DNA from 4 places in the Devosia sp. FJ2-5-3 genome. Region 1 is predicted to be linked to each of the others. Evidence: riboswitches for the same ligand, from Rfam matches in the RefSeq annotation. Region 1 holds a riboswitch; each other region holds the start of a gene.
The links. A riboswitch is a leader RNA that binds a small molecule or an ion and turns the genes downstream of it on or off. The one in region 1 is predicted to bind cobalamin.

Region 2: it holds a riboswitch for cobalamin, as region 1 does, so the genes downstream of both, N0P34_RS11970 ((2Fe-2S) ferredoxin domain-containing protein) here and N0P34_RS16525 (CbtB-domain containing protein) in region 1, are expected to answer to the same signal.
Region 3: it holds a riboswitch for cobalamin, as region 1 does, so the genes downstream of both, nrdH (glutaredoxin-like protein NrdH) here and N0P34_RS16525 (CbtB-domain containing protein) in region 1, are expected to answer to the same signal.
Region 4: it holds a riboswitch for cobalamin, as region 1 does, so the genes downstream of both, N0P34_RS14980 (ABC transporter ATP-binding protein) here and N0P34_RS16525 (CbtB-domain containing protein) in region 1, are expected to answer to the same signal.

The regions. Positions count from the first base shown of each region.
Region 1 covers NZ_CP104007.1:3,429,989-3,434,532, forward strand. Annotated here, with positions in the region: gene cobN (cobaltochelatase subunit CobN) at 1-94, opposite strand, end outside; gene N0P34_RS16510 (alkylphosphonate utilization protein) at 94-312, opposite strand; gene cobW (cobalamin biosynthesis protein CobW) at 428-1,486, opposite strand; gene N0P34_RS16520 (CbtA family protein) at 1,483-2,217, opposite strand; gene N0P34_RS16525 (CbtB-domain containing protein) at 2,249-2,431, opposite strand; cobalamin riboswitch at 2,453-2,670, opposite strand; gene N0P34_RS16530 (hypothetical protein) at 2,691-3,341, opposite strand; gene N0P34_RS16535 (DUF2164 domain-containing protein) at 3,446-3,697, shown strand; gene N0P34_RS16540 (DMT family protein) at 3,769-4,125, shown strand; gene N0P34_RS16545 (zinc ABC transporter substrate-binding protein) at 4,147-4,544, opposite strand, start outside.
Region 2 covers NZ_CP104007.1:2,472,389-2,476,932, forward strand. Annotated here, with positions in the region: gene N0P34_RS11965 (PASTA domain-containing protein) at 1-1,621, shown strand, start outside; gene N0P34_RS11970 ((2Fe-2S) ferredoxin domain-containing protein) at 1,785-2,540, opposite strand; cobalamin riboswitch at 2,639-2,843, opposite strand; gene nrdF (class 1b ribonucleoside-diphosphate reductase subunit beta) at 2,899-3,873, opposite strand; gene nrdE (class 1b ribonucleoside-diphosphate reductase subunit alpha) at 3,888-4,544, opposite strand, start outside.
Region 3 covers NZ_CP104007.1:2,477,098-2,481,641, forward strand. Annotated here, with positions in the region: gene nrdE (class 1b ribonucleoside-diphosphate reductase subunit alpha) at 1-1,338, opposite strand, end outside; gene nrdI (class Ib ribonucleoside-diphosphate reductase assembly flavoprotein NrdI) at 1,335-1,733, opposite strand; gene nrdH (glutaredoxin-like protein NrdH) at 1,746-1,967, opposite strand; cobalamin riboswitch at 2,065-2,283, opposite strand; gene N0P34_RS11995 (VOC family protein) at 2,365-2,742, opposite strand; gene N0P34_RS12000 (MarR family transcriptional regulator) at 2,803-3,252, shown strand; gene N0P34_RS12005 (EVE domain-containing protein) at 3,249-3,692, shown strand; gene N0P34_RS12010 (response regulator) at 3,781-4,470, opposite strand; gene N0P34_RS12015 (sensor histidine kinase KdpD) at 4,467-4,544, opposite strand, start outside.
Region 4 covers NZ_CP104007.1:3,106,969-3,111,512, forward strand. Annotated here, with positions in the region: gene N0P34_RS14970 (iron ABC transporter permease) at 1-227, opposite strand, end outside; gene N0P34_RS14975 (ABC transporter substrate-binding protein) at 265-1,209, opposite strand; gene N0P34_RS14980 (ABC transporter ATP-binding protein) at 1,209-2,051, opposite strand; cobalamin riboswitch at 2,157-2,371, opposite strand; gene N0P34_RS14985 (polysaccharide biosynthesis tyrosine autokinase) at 2,451-4,544, opposite strand, start outside.

The DNA.
Region 1 (4,544 bases):
CGCTGGCGAAGATCAGCGCGCCGGGGCGCTGGGCGAGGTCGATGGCCTCGCCTTCCTGCTGGATGGCGCCGGCCTGGGCGGAGAGGAGGTGCATCAGGCCTTCTTGAGGAACTCGGTGCGCAGGACCAGTCCCTTTACCTTTTCGGCATTGCACTCGATTTCGGCGGTGTCGCCGGTGAGGCGGATGTTCTTGACCAATGTGCCGCGCTTGAGAACGACAGAGGTGCCCTTGACTTTGAGATCCTTGATGAGGGTGACCGCATCGCCATCATTGAGCTCGTTGCCGTTGGAATCACGGGTGATTTCGGTCATTTTTTGGTCCTTCAACCGAGCGCGTAGACTGCAGGTTTGGTGAAAGTCCCAAAGACCCCCACCCTTGATCCCTCCCCACTAGGGGGAGGGAGACGATGAACATGAGCGTCCGTGACTAGGCCGCGAGAGCGGCGGCGCGCTGGAGGCTCTGGGTGATCGCGGCGCGATCGAGCGGGCTTTCGCCGATGACGACGAGGCTGGTCTGGCGGGTTTCGTCAGCCTTCCACGGGCGGTCGAAATAGGCCGTAACGCGGGGGCCGACGGCCTGGATGGCCAGACGCGCGGCGGCGCCGGGAACAGCGGCAAAGCCTTTGAGGCGCAGCACATCGTGGGCCTTGATCGTGTCGGCGATGATGGCGAGCAGCTGGTCCTTGCCCTCGATGGCGGGCAGGTGGATCGAGAAGCTGTCGAAATCGTCGTGCTCGTGGGTCTCCCCGCCGTGCTCAAGCTCGTGATGGCTGGGGCGGTTGGCGATGTCGTCTTCCGAGCCCATGCCCATGCCGAGCAGCGCGGTGATGTCGACATGGCCATTGGCGGCGCGGACGATACCGACGCCGGGGCGCAGCTCGGCGCGGATATTGGCTTCCACCTTTTCGAGCATTGCGGGATCAACAAGATCAGTCTTGTTGATGATGATCATGTCGGCGGCCGAGAGCTGATCTTCGAAGAGTTCGCCCAGCGGGGTTTCGTGATCGAGCATTTCGTCCTGGCGGCGCTGGGCATCGACGGCGGCTTCGTCGGAGGCGAAACGGCCCTCGGCAAGCGCGGCCGCGTCGGCGACGGTGACGACGCCATCAATGGTGACCTGGGCCTTGATCTCGGGCCAGTTGAAGGCGCGGATCAGCGGCTGCGGCAGAGCGAGGCCCGAGGTTTCGATGATGATGTGATCGAACTTGTCGGGGCGGGCCAGGAGGGCCTGCATGGTGGGAATGAACTCATCGGCCACGGTGCAGCAGATGCAGCCGTTGGAAAGCTCGACCATATCCTCTTCGCGGCAGGTCTCGTCGCCGCAACCGGCGAGGATATCCTTGTCGACACCGAGATCGCCGAACTCATTGATGATCAGCGCGATGCGCTTGCCCTTGGGGGCATGGGCCAGCATGTGGCGCACAAGCGTGGTCTTGCCGGCACCGAGAAAGCCGGTAATGACAGTGGTGGGGATCTTGGTGGTCATGCGAGGGCTCCAGTGCGAACGCCGACGCGAGCGGCGAGATAATCATTGATGCGGCCGAAGGCGAGGCCGAGGGCCACCCAGAACAGGGCGCCGTTGAAGATGACGGCGGAGACGAATTCGGCCGTCATGCGCGGGGGAACGCTCGTGGGCTCATCGGGCGCGACCGGCGCCTGAATGAGATGGGGCAGGATGATCAGCGCGACTGCGACGGCCAGCGCCCAGGGCGCGCGGATTTTTGCCGCAAGCACCAGCGCCGCGCCGGTCGAGATGGCCGCGCCGGCCCACCAGAGCTGACGGGCAAGCGTGTCGGCAACGGGCATGCCCGGCATGCCGGGCGGCAGGCCGAGAGCGGGCGCGAGGGTAAAGGCGGCAAAGCCACCCAGCCCCCAGAGGACGCCATTGGCGAATGTGATGGGCAGGTTGAAGACGACCGAAACCGCGCCGATGATCAGCGCATAGCCGGCGGCCATGAGGAAATTGGCGAGGACAGTATAGGCGGTGCGCTCGAAGCCGTCCTGGGGCATCCACTCATCTTCGTCGTGTGAATGGGCCGGAACAGCTGCTGCGGTCGCGTCGCCGGCCTCTTCCTCGTGATGATGATCTACTTCGCCGCCCTCGAACGCCTCGGCGGCAAAGATCAGCGGGGTGACGCGCCAGGCCTGGAATGCGGACGTGACGAGGCCAGCACAAAGCGCTGCGACAAGCGCAGCGAAAAACAGATTGCGGAACATTTTTTCTCTCTGAAGCTTGGTAGCGCCCGCCTTAGTGGCAGGGGAAGCCCATGGCGTGACGCGTGTCGTGAGCACCATTGTGCAGGCGATAATCGCCGGCAAAGCCGGTGCCAACCAGGAGCGTCATACCCAGGAACAGGGCGAGAAGCCCGGCCATGAGGCGCTGGGACAGCGAGAGAGAAGACGGGGAAGAGGAAACAGTGGTCGTGGTCATGCAGGCACCCTCCGTGCGCAGGATTGATCGGCGTGTGTCGGCAGGTCTCCTGGCTGGCGGTGGATAAAGCCCCCTCGCCTTCCCGGTGCCCGCGGGCACCAGTGGCGAAATGAGGGGGCGCACCGCTTACAGTTGCGGGGGCAGCCACGGAATTGGTCCCTTATGGGTACGCCGCACCGTGTTCCCTTTTGATCCCCTTGTGCCCTTGCACGCGGGGAACCGTCACGGGATCACCTGTACGCCCTTGGAGGGCGCGGGGTCAATATTCAGGCAGGGCTATGTGATCGGGCCAGGGATAACCGACGCTGACATTGGTGACGCGCGTGCCGATCTCGTCGAGCAGCGGCAGGTCGGAATCAAGGGTGGTGTCACCTGCAACCGAAGTGGTGTCGATGGTTTCGGGATAGTCATCGGCGGGCGAGAAGCGATAGCTGACATGGCAAAGGGGATCCCGCTCAAGGAGATTGCCGGCTTCGATCCAGGCATAGCCGCCATAATCCCACCAGAAGCCGCCCAGCTTGAACGACTGGCCATTGAGAGCTTCCACGTCGTCTATGCTCATGCCCACCTGAACCCCGCCCGGAGCGATGTGGCTGGGCGAAAGGTCGATGTTGTTGGGAAAAGCGAGGTTTTCCTCATCGGCCCATAGGATTTCCATCTTGCGCGCGGGGTCGTCGGGATAAATGGTCGTGCCGAGCATCTCAATGCCTTCCGGGCCATAGATGGTGCCGGTGACCACATTGTCGGCGCCAAAATGCGCGCGGAGACGCGCCTCGGTGGTGTCGGCACCAAAAAGGCCTTCGCAGAGGAATTGCTCGGCCGGAGCGGATTCTACCTTGTCCTTGGCGGCAGAGGGCAGGACGGCAATGAGAACGGCGCTCAGCGCCAAAAGTCCGATGCGGACAGGCATAATGATCAATCTCCCCCTGGATGCGGCCATTGTGTCGCAAGCAAAGACGGCCCGCAATCTCCGACTCAGCGTATGAAAGGCTGGCTGAAAAGAAGGATTTTGCGATGAAGCCGATCAAATTCGACCGCGACGAAACCAAGGCCATCGTCGCCGAAATCCAGGACTATTTTCGTGTCGAGCTCGACCAGTCGATCGGCGCCATTCCCGCCGAGATGCTGATGCAGTTCTTCGCCGACAAGATGGGCGCTTATTACTACAATCGCGGCCTGCACGACGCGCAGGCACTGGTGCGCAAGAAGATCGACGACGTCAGCGACGATATCTTTTCGCTCGAGCAGCCAACCAAGGCGCGCTGAGCAGAAAGCACCCACTTCCGCCGATTGAACTTCGCAGCTAAAGCAGGCTGTCTCGTCTTGAGGAGGAAGCCTTGGGCTTCAATATTGCCACGCTGGCCCCGATCGGGCTGCTGATTGCGTCCAATCTGTTCATGACCTTTGCCTGGTATGGGCACCTCAAATTCCCCGGCGCGACGCTGTGGGTGGTGGTGCTGATCAGCTGGGGCATTGCGTTTTTCGAATATTGGCTGGCGGTGCCGGCCAACCGGATCGGCTATGGCGTCTATTCGGGGGCAGAGCTCAAGACCATCCAGGAGGTGATTTCCCTCTCGGTCTTCGTGCTCTTTGCGGTGTTCTATCTCGGCGAAAAACTGACGTGGAACCACGGGATCGGGTTCGGGCTGATCGCGCTTGGCGCCTTCTTCATTTTCAAGGGGCCGCTGAAGTAGCGACCCCGTTCCCCGGCCTGATTAGTTGAGGCACTCGGCTATGCTGGTGGCGAGGCCGCGGAGGAGCTCGGCGTAGAGGCCGGGACCTTCGCTGAGGGCGCTCGCCTCGGGGTCGAGCGTGCCGACCCGTGCGTCAGTCCCCTCGACGATGGTGTTGACGATGGCCGGCTGGAAATTTGGCTCGGCAAAGACGCAGGTGGCGCCGAGTTCGGAAACCTTGGCGCGCAATTCGTCGATGCGGCTGGCGCCGGGCATGGCCTCAGGTGAGACGGTGACCGTGCCGGCCAGGCTCAGGCCGAAGCGCGCCTCGAAATATTGGTAGGCGTCGTGGAAGACGATGAAGGGTTTGGTACCTACCGGATCGAGGATTGCAGCGATCTCGGCCTCGAGGGCTGAGAGGTCGGCGCGCGTCGTCTCGG
Region 2 (4,544 bases), 960 kb from region 1:
GCACGCGCTGAAGCCTGTGAGCTGGGGCGACGGCCAGGACAAGCGGCCGGGCGATCCCGGAACGCGGTTCTACAGCTGGACCGTGCCAGTGGTCGAGACGTTCGGACCGGGGCAGAGCAAGCGCGTCCTGCAGGCCTGGGCATTTGGCCAGAAGCAGATTCATCACATGCGTTTCGCCGACTGGATGATCAGCCCGCCGGGCCCACCGCGCCAGCTCGAACTCTACAACAGCCGCACACCCGGGACCCCGGCCATCGACCCTGTCGAGGCGCCGCTTTGGGCCAGCCTGCCGGACAGCATGGGGATCAGCCATTTCGATCTCAATTGGCATGCGGTCGAGGACGTCGCCGGATATCATGTCTATGAGGCCACGGAGACGGCGCTGCTGAGCGCGCTGAACCTGTCCGGACCGGATATTGCCCAGCCCCTGACCGAGCGTTTGCGCCTGTTGCGCGGCCGGGAGATCCAGAACCATCGGACCAGCTTCCGGCGCATTACGACCACGCCGCTGGCCGAGCCGCGCATGACCGTTCACCTGCCGCGGGGGTCGAGGGTCATGCACTTTTTCGCTATCACCGCGGAAACTGAAAATCATATGGCGTCGCACTGGCCGGCACAGAGCGATCAATTCGCCGCCGTCGCGGTGCCGCGTCTGGATATTCCTGAGCCGCCGTCCCTGTCGGTGTCGCTGATGGAAGGGGCCGTGCAACAGGCCAGGATTAGGGTTGAGTTGGCCACGGGTGGCGCCGGGCGCGTCGAGCTCTTTCGCGTCCGCAGTGTTTCGGCGGCAGCCGATATCGACAGCATGGGTCCAGTTCTGCAGGCGACGAATGCGGTGGATGGGATAGCCGAGTTCGTTGACGGCGCGATCGCGCCCGACTGGAGCCCCTATTACTACCGGGCGCAGGTCTGGTCTCAGCGGGATGACCAGCGTGGCATTGTGGAGGCTCGCTCGTCCTCCTCGCCCATGGTGTCTGTGCTGGTGCCCCCGCCGCCGCTGGCCGCACCAAGCGATCTTGTCGGCAACCAGGCGTTTTCGGTGGCCACTGCGTCACTTGTCAGTTGGCGGACGGAGGCGCCCAGGCGGAACACGCCGCTGGGACCCTTCAAGACGGTGCTCGAGATACGCGATAGTGACGCGACCGTGAGACGCTTGCGACTGGTTCAGGGCTTGCCCGACATCCCCGTATTGGACACTGCCGCGCTGCCGGAACCGGGGCTAGCGGGAGCGCCAACGATCTTCCAGCTCTCCTGGGGCGGCTCCAATCAGTATTTCGCCTGGGTCGAGCGCGATGCCGGTGCATCCTTCCACATGACGGCCAGAACTATCGATCCAAGGGGGATGATCGCCAGCGCAACGCTCGAGGTGCCGCCGCTTGCGCCAGATGCGGAATTCGTGACCGTGCCGGCCTGGAGCACCAAGGAAGAGGTCGAACAGGGCGACGATATGGGTGCCGTCATCTTCAGTGCCGAGAGCCTGGGATTGCGGGTAACGATGATATTCGACCAGGAACGGCCGGGATTTTTCAACGAGCAGGTGATTTCCATTTCCCCACCTCCCGGCAGCGTCGTGACGGCGGGGAGCCAGGTTACAGTAGTGATTAACCTGTCCCAACGCTGAAGCACGGCCCGCCACCGCAACGCGTTCCCGCGCGGCTTCCCCTCTTTAAGCCGTTGGCGGCATGAACCAGATACCGTCATATCCCAGTCGATCCATCCGCGATCAGAGATCGAGCCCGTGCCGGCGGTCGAGTTGCTTTGACCCTCTTGTTAAGCCCGCAATGTCAATTCTCGTCAGAGAGCTCCTGCGTCTCGCGGACCGAGTTGGCAGTATGGATCAGCAGGTCGGGGACGGTTTCCCCGTCCACCAGCACATCGCCGACAAAACGCGCGACACTCTCGGCATCATGGAGGCGGTACCACTCTCCGCGGGGATAGACGGCGACCATCGGGCCCTGATTACACGGATAGAGACAGCCCGTGCGAGCAGTGAGGCATCTGTCAGAGATGCCCTGCCGCGCGATTTCGCCTTTCAACTGCAAGAGCAGCGAAGCGGCGTCGCGGAAATGACATCGAGCCCCCGTGCACACCAGCAAGTGATGTGTGAAATCGGGAGGATTTTGCCAGCCAGGCTTACCCAATGCCGGCTTGGCCTGTGACGCCGGTCGAGCATTTTTGGCACTCGCTTCGACGATGCCGACCAGAGCGCTCACGCCAGCTGCAGATGCAGCGACGTCGTCTCCGATCGACACGGTCGCCCCTTCGGGAGCGTCATGCTTTTGCCAATGCGACAGTGCGCCGGAGAGCCAGACCGAAAGCGCCTCGGACCATGGCAAGCCAAGCGGTTGCACGAGGATCTTGAGGTGTCCGGCCTCACAAAGCTCCAGCATGGCCTCTGGCAGGCTCTGACCTTCGCCGTCGATACGGATGAGTGCCGACGCGCAGGTCGTTGCTGATGCGGTATCGGCACGAAGTTGAGCGAGTTTTCGTTTGCTCAGGCTCTGAGCGGAAATGACGTATAGAATGGCATCAGGTGACACGAAGCTGGCATTCCCCAAGTGGGGACGCAAAGACATATCGATGTCTGCGAAACGTTCGCATGGTCATGTCTGGCCCCTACCGGAACACCTCGTCCGACTTCATGGTATCTCGCTTTGGCAGGTCTCCTGGCTGACGGCTCAAACGCGATAGCAGCCTTCCCACCCTGAGGCAGTGGCATGTGCGATCGCTCGCCGCTTACAGTTGCGAGGGCAGCCACGGGATCGGCCCCTGATGGGTAATCCTCACCGTGTTCCCTTTTAATCCGCGCTCAATCTGGCGGAACCGAAGCATGAGTTAGATGGCATGTTGAGCATGATGGCGCAAGCAGCGAGAGCAGCGCCATCATGCGGAGCGGCATCAGAAATCCCAGTCTTCATCCTCGGTGGCGATCGCCTTGCCGATGACATAGCTGGAACCAGAGCCGGAGAAGAAGTCGTGGTTTTCGTCGGCATTGGGCGACAGCGCCGAGAGAATGGCCGCGTTCACCTTGCAGGCTTCCGGCGGGAACAGGGCTTCGTAGCCGAGATTCATCAGCGCCTTGTTGGCGTTGTAATGAAGGAACTGCTTCACGTCCTCGGAGAGCCCGACGCCATCATAGAGGTCCTCGGTATAGCGGGCCTCGTTGTCGTAGAGTTCGAGCAGGAAATCGAAAGCAAAATCCTTGATCTCCTGGCGACGCTCTTCCGAGACAAGCTCCAGCTGACGCTGGAATTTGTAGCCGATATAATAGCCATGCACGGCCTCGTCCTTGATGATGAGGCGAATGAGGTCGGCAGTGTTGGTCAGCTTGGCGCGGCTCGACCAGTACATCGGCAGGTAGAAGCCGGAATAGAACAGGAAGCTCTCGAGAAACACCGAGGCCACCTTCTTCTTCAGCGGATCGGCGCCGTCATACTGCTCCATAATCAGCTGCGCTTTGCGCTGCAGGAACTCATTTTCCTCCGACCAGCGATAGGCATCGTCGACATCGGGCGTCAGGCACAGCGTCGAGAAGATCGACGAGTAGGAGCGTGCGTGGACAGCTTCCATAAAGGAGATGTTAGACAGCACCGCTTCTTCATGCGGCGTCTGGACGTCGGCCATCAGTCGGATCGCGCCTACCCCATTCTGGATGGTGTCGAGCAAAGTGAGGCCGGTGAAGACGCGGATCGTCAGCTTCTGTTCTTCAGGTGTGAGCGTTCCCCAACTTGGAATGTCGTTGGAGAGAGGCACTTTCTCGGGCAACCAGAAATTGCTGGTCAGCCGGTTCCAGACCTCAAGGTCCTTGTCGTCCTGCACGCGGTTCCAGTTGATGGCGCGAACGCGGCTGAGAGGCTTTACGTGGATATTCATTGCGAAACCTCTGTTCAGAGCGCGCAGGAAACACAGCCCTGCACTTCAGTGCCCTCAAGGGCGAGCTGGCGCAGGCGGATGTAATAAATGGTCTTGATGCCCTTCTTCCAGGCGTAGATCTGCGCCTTGTTGATATCGCGGGTCGTCGCGGTATCGCGGAAGAAGAGGGTCAGCGACAGTCCCTGATCGACATGCTGGGTGGCCGCCGCATAGGTGTCGATGATCTTTTCCGGGCCGATCTCATAGGCGTCCTGGTAGTATTCCAGATTGTCATTGGTCATGAAGGCAGCGGGGTAATAGACGCGGCCGATCTTGCCTTCCTTGCGGATCTCGATCTTGGAGACGATCGGGTGGATCGAGGACGTCGAGTGGTTAATATAGGAGATCGACCCGGTCGGCGGCACCGCCTGCAGGTTCTGGTTGTAAAGGCCGGTCATCATCACCTTGGCCTTGAGGTCTTTCCAGTCTTCCTGGGTCGGAATGTGGATGCCGGCATCCTCGAAAATCTTGGCGATCCTTTCGGTGGCAGGCTTCCATTCCTGGGTGGTGTACTTATCGAAATAGGTGCCATCGGCATATTTCGACTTCTCAAAACCCTTGAAAATCTGCTCCCGCTCCGTGGCGATCAGGTTCGAGGCGCGGATGGCGTGATAGGTCACCGTGTAGAAATA
Region 3 (4,544 bases), 950 kb from region 1:
CCCGCGAATGGCCGTCTCGATCGTGTGGCCGAAGTCCGGCGAATCCATCGCTGCGGCAATATTGAGCGAGCCGAGATTGCACGAGATGTCCTTGCCCATCTTCGTGTAGCTCAGGTCGTCGCCGAATTCGCTGGCTTCGCTGACCTGCAGGATCTCCGAGCAGAGGTTGGACATGCTGATGCGGCCGGCGATCGGGTTCGCCTTGTTCACACTGTCCTCGAACATGATGTAGGGATAGCCGCTCTCGAACTGGATCTCGGCGAGGATCTGGAAGAACTCGCGCGCCTTGATCTTCTTCTTCCTGATCCGGCCGTCCTCGACCATTTCCCGGTATTTTTCCGTCACCGAAATCTCGGTCATGGGTACGCCATAGACCTTCTCGATGTCATAGGGCGAGAACAGGTACATATCCTCGTTGTCCCTGGCCAATTCGAAGGTGATGTCGGGGATGACGACGCCCAGAGACAGCGTCTTGATGCGGATCTTCTCGTCGGCGTTTTCGCGCTTGGTGTCGAGGAAGCGAAGGATATCGGGGTGATGGGCGTGGAGGTACACCGCGCCGGCCCCCTGACGCGCGCCAAGCTGATTGGCATAGGAGAAGCTGTCTTCGAGCAGCTTCATGACCGGCAGCACGCCTGACGACTGGTTTTCGATCTGCTTGATGGGGGCGCCCATCTCGCGGATGTTGGTGAGGCTCAGCGCCACCCCGCCGCCCCGCTTGGACAATTGCAGCGCCGAATTGATCGAGCGGCCGATCGACTCCATATTGTCTTCGACGCGCAACAGGAAGCACGACACCAGCTCGCCGCGCTGCTGCTTGCCGGCATTGAGAAAGGTCGGTGTCGCCGGCTGGAAACGGCCGGCCATGATTTCGTCCACGAGATCGCGGGCGAGTTTTTCCTCGCCGCGGGCCAGCGCCATCGCCACCATGCAGACGCGGTCCTCATAACGCTCGAGATAGCGCTTCCCGTCGAAGGTCTTGAGCGTATAGCTGGTGTAGTATTTGAACGCGCCGAGGAATGTCGGGAAGCGGAACTTCTTGTCATAGGCGTGGTCGAACAGGTCGCGCTTGAAGTTGAAGCTGTACTGATCGAGCACGGACTGCTCGTAATAGCCCTCGGCGACGAGATATTCGAGCTTCTCTCGCAAATTGTGGAAGAACACGGTGTTCTGGTTCACATGCTGCAGGAAATACTGGTGCGCCGCCTGCTTGTCCTTGTCGAACTGGATGTGCCCCTCATCGTCATAGAGGTTGAGCATGGCATTGAGCGCATGGAAATCCAGCGTCTGGTCGTGCCCTTTGGTGGCGGGGCGTTCTTCGGTGCGGTCTAGTGTCAGGGCGTCCAAAACCGTTCGAGTCCTTCTTTGACAGTGGCGACATCCTCATCGGTTCCGAGCAGTTCGAAACGATAGAGGAGAGGCACGGAGCATTTCTGCGCGACGACAGTGCCGGCCCGGCAGAAATCTGCGCCGAAATTGGTATTGCCCGCCGCGATGACGCCGCGGATCAGGCTGCGATTGGCTTCCACATTGAGGAAGCGGATGACCGGCTTGGGCACGGCTCCCTTGCCGCCATTGCCGCCATAGCTTGGCAACAGCAACACGAAGGGTTCGCTCACCAGAGGCGGCTCACTTGCCGCATCCACCGGCAGGCGCAGGCCGGCAAGGCCCAGCTTTTGAAAGAAGCGATGGGTAGTGCCGGATGTGCTTGAATAGTAGACGAGGATGCCCACCGGCCGCCTCGATCAGCTCAAGGCGCCGATCATGTCAGGGCGAAATCCGGCCCAGTGCCGCTCACCGGCGACAACGACCGGCACCTGGCGATAACCCAGGCCTTCGACCAGGGCATAGGCGTCGGCATCCTGGGAAATGTCCACAAGCGTGTAAGCGATCCCCTTACGGTCGAGAGCGCGGGTCGTGGCAGTGCACTGGACACAGGCGGGCTTGCTGTAAACGGTAATGGGCATCGAATTTTCCTCGGCAAACAAATCTGATGGCGAGGCAAAGCAGGAAAAACGCGCAGCAAAACGCAGCTGCTCGTTCGCCTGACCGGGCACCCCGCCGGTGGACGTATCTGTTCGAGGCAGGTCTCCTGGCTTGCGGGTCGCGATTCTATCCCGGCCTTCCCAGGTCGCGGACCCAGTGGCACAAAAAAGGAGAAGAACTCACCGCTTACAGTTGCGGGGGCAGCTTCGGCATTGTTGAGACACAGGGCCTCAACGCACCGAATTCCCATCTTAGCCTCCGAGCAGCCTCGGAGGAACCTTGAACACTACATATAGTAGAGGATGCCACCTTCGTGTCAATATGAAGGTCTGATCGCAGTGCGGATTTGGTTCTTGCGAAATTCGAGTGCCCGGAAAATCAGGCGATTCGAGCCGAGGCAGTGTGGAAGGTGAGCGCGTAGCCATCGGGATCGTTGGCCACAAAAAACCGGCCGAACGGGCCGTCATTGACCGGGCTCAAGATCGTGCCGCCGCGCTCGACGACTTGGTCGTGAAAGGCGTCGGCATCCTCGCAGGCGATCCACAGTACCATACCTGTTCCGAGCGGACCGCTTTCGGCCAGGGGCCGCAGCGGTTCGCGCAGCGCCAGCGCGATCGGCTTGGTCGTGAAGACGACCGCGCCGGGCGGATTTCGCTCCTGTGCCGAAAAACCGAAAACGTTCTTGTAGAACGCGGCGGATGCCGCGAGATCGCGCACCTGCAAGGCAATGAAGGAAGGTCCGATCGGCATTGTCATATTCTGTTCTCCGGCCTATTATCAGGTTCCTTACATCTATATCAGGCACCTGATATGTCAATGCGCAAGATGACCCCATCGAGTGGGGAGGCCTGGATCGGCTACAGTTTGAAAATCACCCAGCATCGACTGCGCCAGCGCCTCGAAGCCCAGCTGGCTGGCACAGGCGTGACGGCGGCGCAAAATGCAGTTCTGCTGGCCATAGGCCACAATCCGCAGATATCGAATGCCTCGCTGGCGCGCGCGGCCTTCGTGACACCCCAATCCATGCTGGGCATGCTCGTTACCCTTGAGCGGGATGGTTTCATCCTGCGCACTCCCCATCCCGAGCATGGCCGGATCATCATGTCGGAGCTGACGGAAAAGGGGAAAGCCGCCGCTGAGGCCGGCGCGGTGGCGTCTGAGACGGTGGAGCGGCAGATGCTGGCCGGGCTGACGAAAGACGAGGCAAAACTGCTGGGTGAACTTCTTCACCGCTGCGCCGAGGCGCTTGAGGGGAAAGAAAAATGACCTTCTGGCTGGGCGTTGCATCGGCCGAACATGCCCGCGCCGGGCGCGATGGCGGCTTTGCCCAACTCGGTCATGGCAAGCACATTGCTGTAAAATCGCTCAAAAAGGGCGACTGGATCGTCTATTACTGCCCCCGCGAGGGCATAAGCGATGGTGCCGTGGTTCAGGCGTTTCTCACCATCGGCCAGGTTACGTCGGATGCGCCCTATCGCGCCGCGCAGGCCATGGATTTCAATCCGTTTCGCGTCGATGTCGATTATCTTGAAGCCGCCAAACCCGCTCCGATCAGGCCGCTTCTGGACCAACTCCGTCTGACCCGCGACCACATCCCCAATTGGGGTATCGCGATGCGCGGCACAAAACGCCAACTTGCGGAAGACGACATGCGGCTGATCGCTGAGGCGATGGGTGTTCGCATGGCCTTCGAGGACCGCCTGTAACGACTTTCCGTCTAACGCTCCAGGGTGCGCCGTCTGGCGTGTCGGCGTTCGGCATATTGGCAGTAAAAGCGGACATCGCGCCTGTGTTCTAGCGCTTGAGCCGATAACCGATGCCGGGTTCCGTGACGATGTGAATCGGCGCGCTGGGATTATGCTCCAGCTTCTGGCGCAATTGGCCGATGGCCACGCGAAGATATTGGGTGTCTTCGGCGTGCGCGATGCCCCATATCGCGACCAGCAATTCCTTGTGTGGAAGGACTTTGCCGTTCCCCGCGAGCAGGCGTGTCAGCAGCGCGTATTCCTTGGGTGGCAAATGGACGGGCGCGCCGGCGCGAGTAACGTAGCGCATATCGAGGTCGACCTCGATCTCGCCGAAGGCGACCTTAGTCTCGACCGATTGCAGGACGGCCTTGGGCCGTAGCGCCACCCTTATGCGAGCCAGAAGCTCGCCGATGCCGAAGGGCTTTTCGACATAGTCATTGGCGCCGGCCTCCAGCGCTTCGATCTTTTCGCCCTCCTTGTCCCGCGCCGATAAAATCAGGATTGGCCCCTCGTAGAACGCCCGCGCCTTCGCCAGCACATCCTTGCCATCCATATCCGGTAGACCGAGGTCGAGGATCACGACGTCGGGGCTCCATTGCGCGATCTCCCGCAATCCCTGTGCACCTGTGTCCGCGCGTCGATGGTGATAGCCGACGGCCTCGAGTGCCGGTCCGAGGAAGCGATGGATCTGCGGCTCATCGTCGATGACCAGAATGCGTGCGAGCGGTTGGTTCACTTGGCTTTCCAGACATCGGCTTCGGATTTGTCGAGCGCAATCAGCATGCGCGTGCCCTTGTCCCCATGGATTGG
Region 4 (4,544 bases), 320 kb from region 1:
TCCCAGACAATATTGTCCCGGCCACCCGACCAGGTAACCTCGACGCTGCCCGGGAAGAGATGGTTGGCAATAACGCCCCACACCGTCTCGGGCGGAATGGCCACCGAGCCGAGGCTGACCGCGGCCACCATGGTTGCGACCAGCAGGAAAGCCAGCGCCGCCAGGATGAGCGGAAGCTGGTGCAATATGGCATGCCGGGGGCCGGCGACGAGATGGTGATGGGACATGACGAAGCGGGCCGGCCGCCTGGGACCGGCCCTTCTCTCAGTTGGCGTTGAATTCGGCGGCAAGCCGCTTTATGGCCGCGATATTGCGCGGTCCCGGCGTGGCCTCGACATATTCAAGGACAACGAAACGATCGTTGCGGACGGCCGGAATATCCTTGAAGGCGGGATTGTCCTTCATGAAGGCGATCTTCTGATCCGCTGACACTTCGCCATAATTGACGATGACCACGATCTCCGGATTGCGCTCAATGACGGCTTCCCAGCCGATTTCGACCCAGCTCGATTCCACGTCGTCCATGATGTTGACGCCCCCGGCTGCCTCGACCAGGGCGGTGGGCATGGCGTAGCGGCCAGCCGTAAAGGGCTTGTTCTCGCCGGAGTCGTAGATAAAGACGCCAGGCGCCTCGCCATGGGACAGATTGGCGCTGAAATCGGCCAATTCCTGGCGATAGCCCTCGACCAAAGCTTCGGCCTTGTCCTCGACGCCAAAGATCAGGCCGAGATTGAGCAGATCGGCATACATGTCCTCGATAGAGGATTTGGGCCGCTTCATGACGTGGATGCAGCTCTCGGTAAGCTCGTAGACGGCGATGCCGAACGAGGCGAGCGATTGGGGCGTGACTTCGCCGCCAACGCGCATCCCGTAATTCCAGCCGGCGAAGTAGAAGTCGGCGTCGGCGCCGAGCAGCACTTCACGCGTCGGATAGTCGGGGGAGAGTTCCGGCAATTGATCGACATTGGCACGCAGGGTCTCGTCCAGCGTCTTCCATTCGGACACGCCGGTATAGCCGACCATGCGATCGGACAGCCCCAGGGCCAGCATCATCTCGGTGAGATTGACGTCGTTGGAAATGGCCCGCGATGGCGGGGCATCGAAGGTGACCTCGCGATCGCAGCTGGTCACGGTGACGGGATGGGCCGCGACCGATGCCGCAGTGGCGGCGAGCAGAAGCGGTGCAATGAGGGTGGAGGCGCGTTTCATCATGTGTTCTCGTTGTCATCGTCGAGGTGGAAGGAAAATCGGGGGCGGCCGGTCACCGGATGGGTGTCGATAGCCACACCCACCGCGAAGGTCTGGTTGACCGATTGAGGGGTCAGCGCCTCGGTCGGCGCGCCCAATTGCACCTGGCGACCGTGATCGAGCACCAGAACGGTGTCGGCATGGGACGAGGCCAGTGCGAGATCGTGGAGGGAGACGACGACGGTGATACCAAGCCGCGACAAGAGCTCGAGCACTTCGAGCTGATGGCGGATGTCGAGGTGATTGGTCGGTTCGTCGAGGATGAGCAGATCCGGGTCCTGCAACAGGGCGCGGGCAATCATCACCCGCTGTTTTTCGCCGCCCGAAAGCGTCGCGAAATCGCGGGAGGCAAAATCGGAGAGGCCCATCAGCGCCAGCGCGTCGACAACCCGACTGAAATCGGGCCTGGCAAAGCGCCCGAGATGAGGGGTGAGACCGAGTTCGACGATCTCGGCGACGGAGAGACCGAAATCGACCGCCGGCTCCTGCAGCACGGTTGCTATGCGCCGTGCATAATCGCGGGGCGGAATGGACCAGATATCCTCACCATCGAGCCGCACCAAACCGGAGGTGGGGCGGTGATAGCGGTAGAGGCAGCGCAGGAGCGAGGATTTTCCGGCCCCATTGGGCCCGACAATCGCCAGCATCCGTCCGGGGGCGAGCTCGAAAGAGATGTCGGTGACAAGACCGCCATGCCCCTTGGGGCCCCAGCAGAGGCCTTCGACGTGCAAGGCTGCCGGGCGGACAGGCCGGCGAAACTGGCCAAATTGCTCCAGTCGCGCGTTAAAGGCGGCGTGGCTCATCGTCTTGCTCCGCATATGCGGGACGCAATGCGGGCAGAATCAGGTCGAGCTTTTTCAAATAGACTTCAAGCGCCATCATCATTCCCCGCGGCACACCCCGGCCGGGTTGAAAGGAGCGTCGATGGCAGGTCTCCTGGCTCACGGGTCAACGCGCTTCCGACCTTCCCGACCCAAGGGTCAGTGGCTTATTCGGAAGAACTCGCCGTCTACAGTTGCGGGGGCAGCCACGGTATTGCGTCCTGATGGATACGTCGCACCGTGTTCCCTTTTAATCCCCGTTGGCTATTCACCGCGGGGGAACCTACGACAGTTGAGGAACTATTGATCAGCGTGCACTCCGTCAAGCACAAAGGCACGCCGCTGACCGATCAATGGCGTAGCGCAAAGCTCGCCGTCGGATCATTGCACAATGACGTAATGTGAAACGTAGCGATCGTTGATGACGACCGATCTTTCGGGATGCTGCGTCATGGCGAGAAGAACGGGCGGCATGTCTGGCCGGGCATTTTCAAGCACGCTGAGTGCGCGCAGCACGTCGCGCTGGCGCGTCGAGGCATAGCGCGTGAGCAGGATGGCCGCGTCTGCGCACTGCATCAAATAGGCCCCGTCCACCACCTCGGTCAGTGGCGGTGTGTCGATGATGATGACATCGAATGTGTCCCGCGCCGCCGAGACCAAGCTGCGGAAACCCTCAGCAACGATAAGATGTTCGGTCGGCCCCGAACTGGGTTGGGTATTGACGACCGCCGACACGGAGCTGAGCGGATCGGTCTTGATTGCCGATGGAAAACGTTCGGGCGCCAGCTTGCCTGTCAGATAATCGACGAGCCCGGCCACAGGGGCAGCATTCAAATGGATGAACAGGGATGGGCGGCGCAGATCGCCATCGATCAGCAACACTCGCTGGCCGGACAGGCCATAGGTGCGCGCGAGACCGAGGGCGGTGGTTGTCTTGCCCTCCCCGGCCACGGCAGAGCTGACGAGGATGACCCTTCCCCTGCCCCCACCGCGCCCAGGATTTCGGGCCGGAAGACGCAAATCGACACCCAGCCTGAGCCGCCGCATGCTTTCGGCAAAGCTGGAAAGAGGCGTGTTGATGACCGCATCGGCCAAGCTCGATGTGGCCAGCTCGTTGCGGGAACGGGATCGACTTATCGCCGGAATGGACGTTTCCACCTCTTTCCCAGTCAAAAACGCCAACTGCTCCTGGGATACGACGCCGCCAACATAGTTTTCACGGAACATCGCCGCGCCCACGCCGAGGCCGGTACCGAGAAGGGCGGCAAGGGACATAATGAACGGGAGGCCACGTGAGGACGAATGGAGCGGCAGGGTTGCCGCCGCGACGACACGGCTATCGGCCTGCTGAAGGTCGACCTGGAGACGCAATTCCTCGAGGCGGGCGAGCAATTGATCATATTGCCGATGCGACAGATCGCTATAGCGCTGCATTTGCTGGAGGCGCGTCTGGACGTCCTGTGGGAGCGCCTCTTCGTCCAGATTTTTCAACATCTGATCGCGCAATGCCGCAATTTGCGCCTCGAGCGCCAGGAGCTGGACCCGCAACAGCGAAATCTCGTAGCGTACGGCATCCTCACTATGGCTCTTGAGATTGCTCAACTCCTGCTCCAGCGCGAAAGACTGCGCGCCGGCCAACGGGACCAGCGCGGCGCGGGACAGCAATTCATTGCGCTCTCGAACCAGGGCATCGGTGACTTCAGAGCCAAGGGTTTGGGCCAGCCCCGCCAGATCCCACTGCTCGAGTTCCAGCGACGCCCGTGTAATCCTGGCGCGCAGATCGCGGGCGGCATTCACTGATTGCCCATGCACGCTGACCTGATCGGACAATGCTTCATTGCCAGGCAGGGCGGCGAAGAGTGAGAGGTTTTCGTCGAGAAACGCACTGATCGCCTCGCGCCGGGCCACAAGCGCGGCAGACGCGCTGGCAACCTGGGGCGACAAGGTTTCGACCGCGGCAACAAGGGTGGCCGTCTTGGTTTCCTTTTGGAGTTCGATATAGGCCTCAACGATAGTGTTGGCGAGCAGTGCGGCGCCCTCAGGAGTTTCGGCCTTCGCAGTGACGGCGATGATGTAGGTTTCGCCCCGTCTCTGAATGTCGACCGCTTCCTGCAATCGCAGCAGGTGATCTGACTGGCGTTTGTCCTCGCCCGCGCCTTCCGGTTGGCCCCAGCCAATGAAGGCGAGAACCTGATCGGCTATTCCCGGCCGCTCGGTGAAAACCGTGCCGAGGTCGAGCTTGCCGCTTTCGATAACCCTGACGAATGTGGGCGCGGACCGCATGATCTCCACCTCGCTGGCAATTCGGGGGTTGTCCATGGCGATGGTGTTCGTGCGCGGCGCCTCGATCAGAAGCAATTCGTTCTGAACGGGATCGACCCTGATCAGCGCCGTGGCCGAATATTCCGGCGGAGAGGAGAGGCCAACAAACAGGCCGGCCAGCAAGCACATGCACAGTGACAGAGCGATGATGCG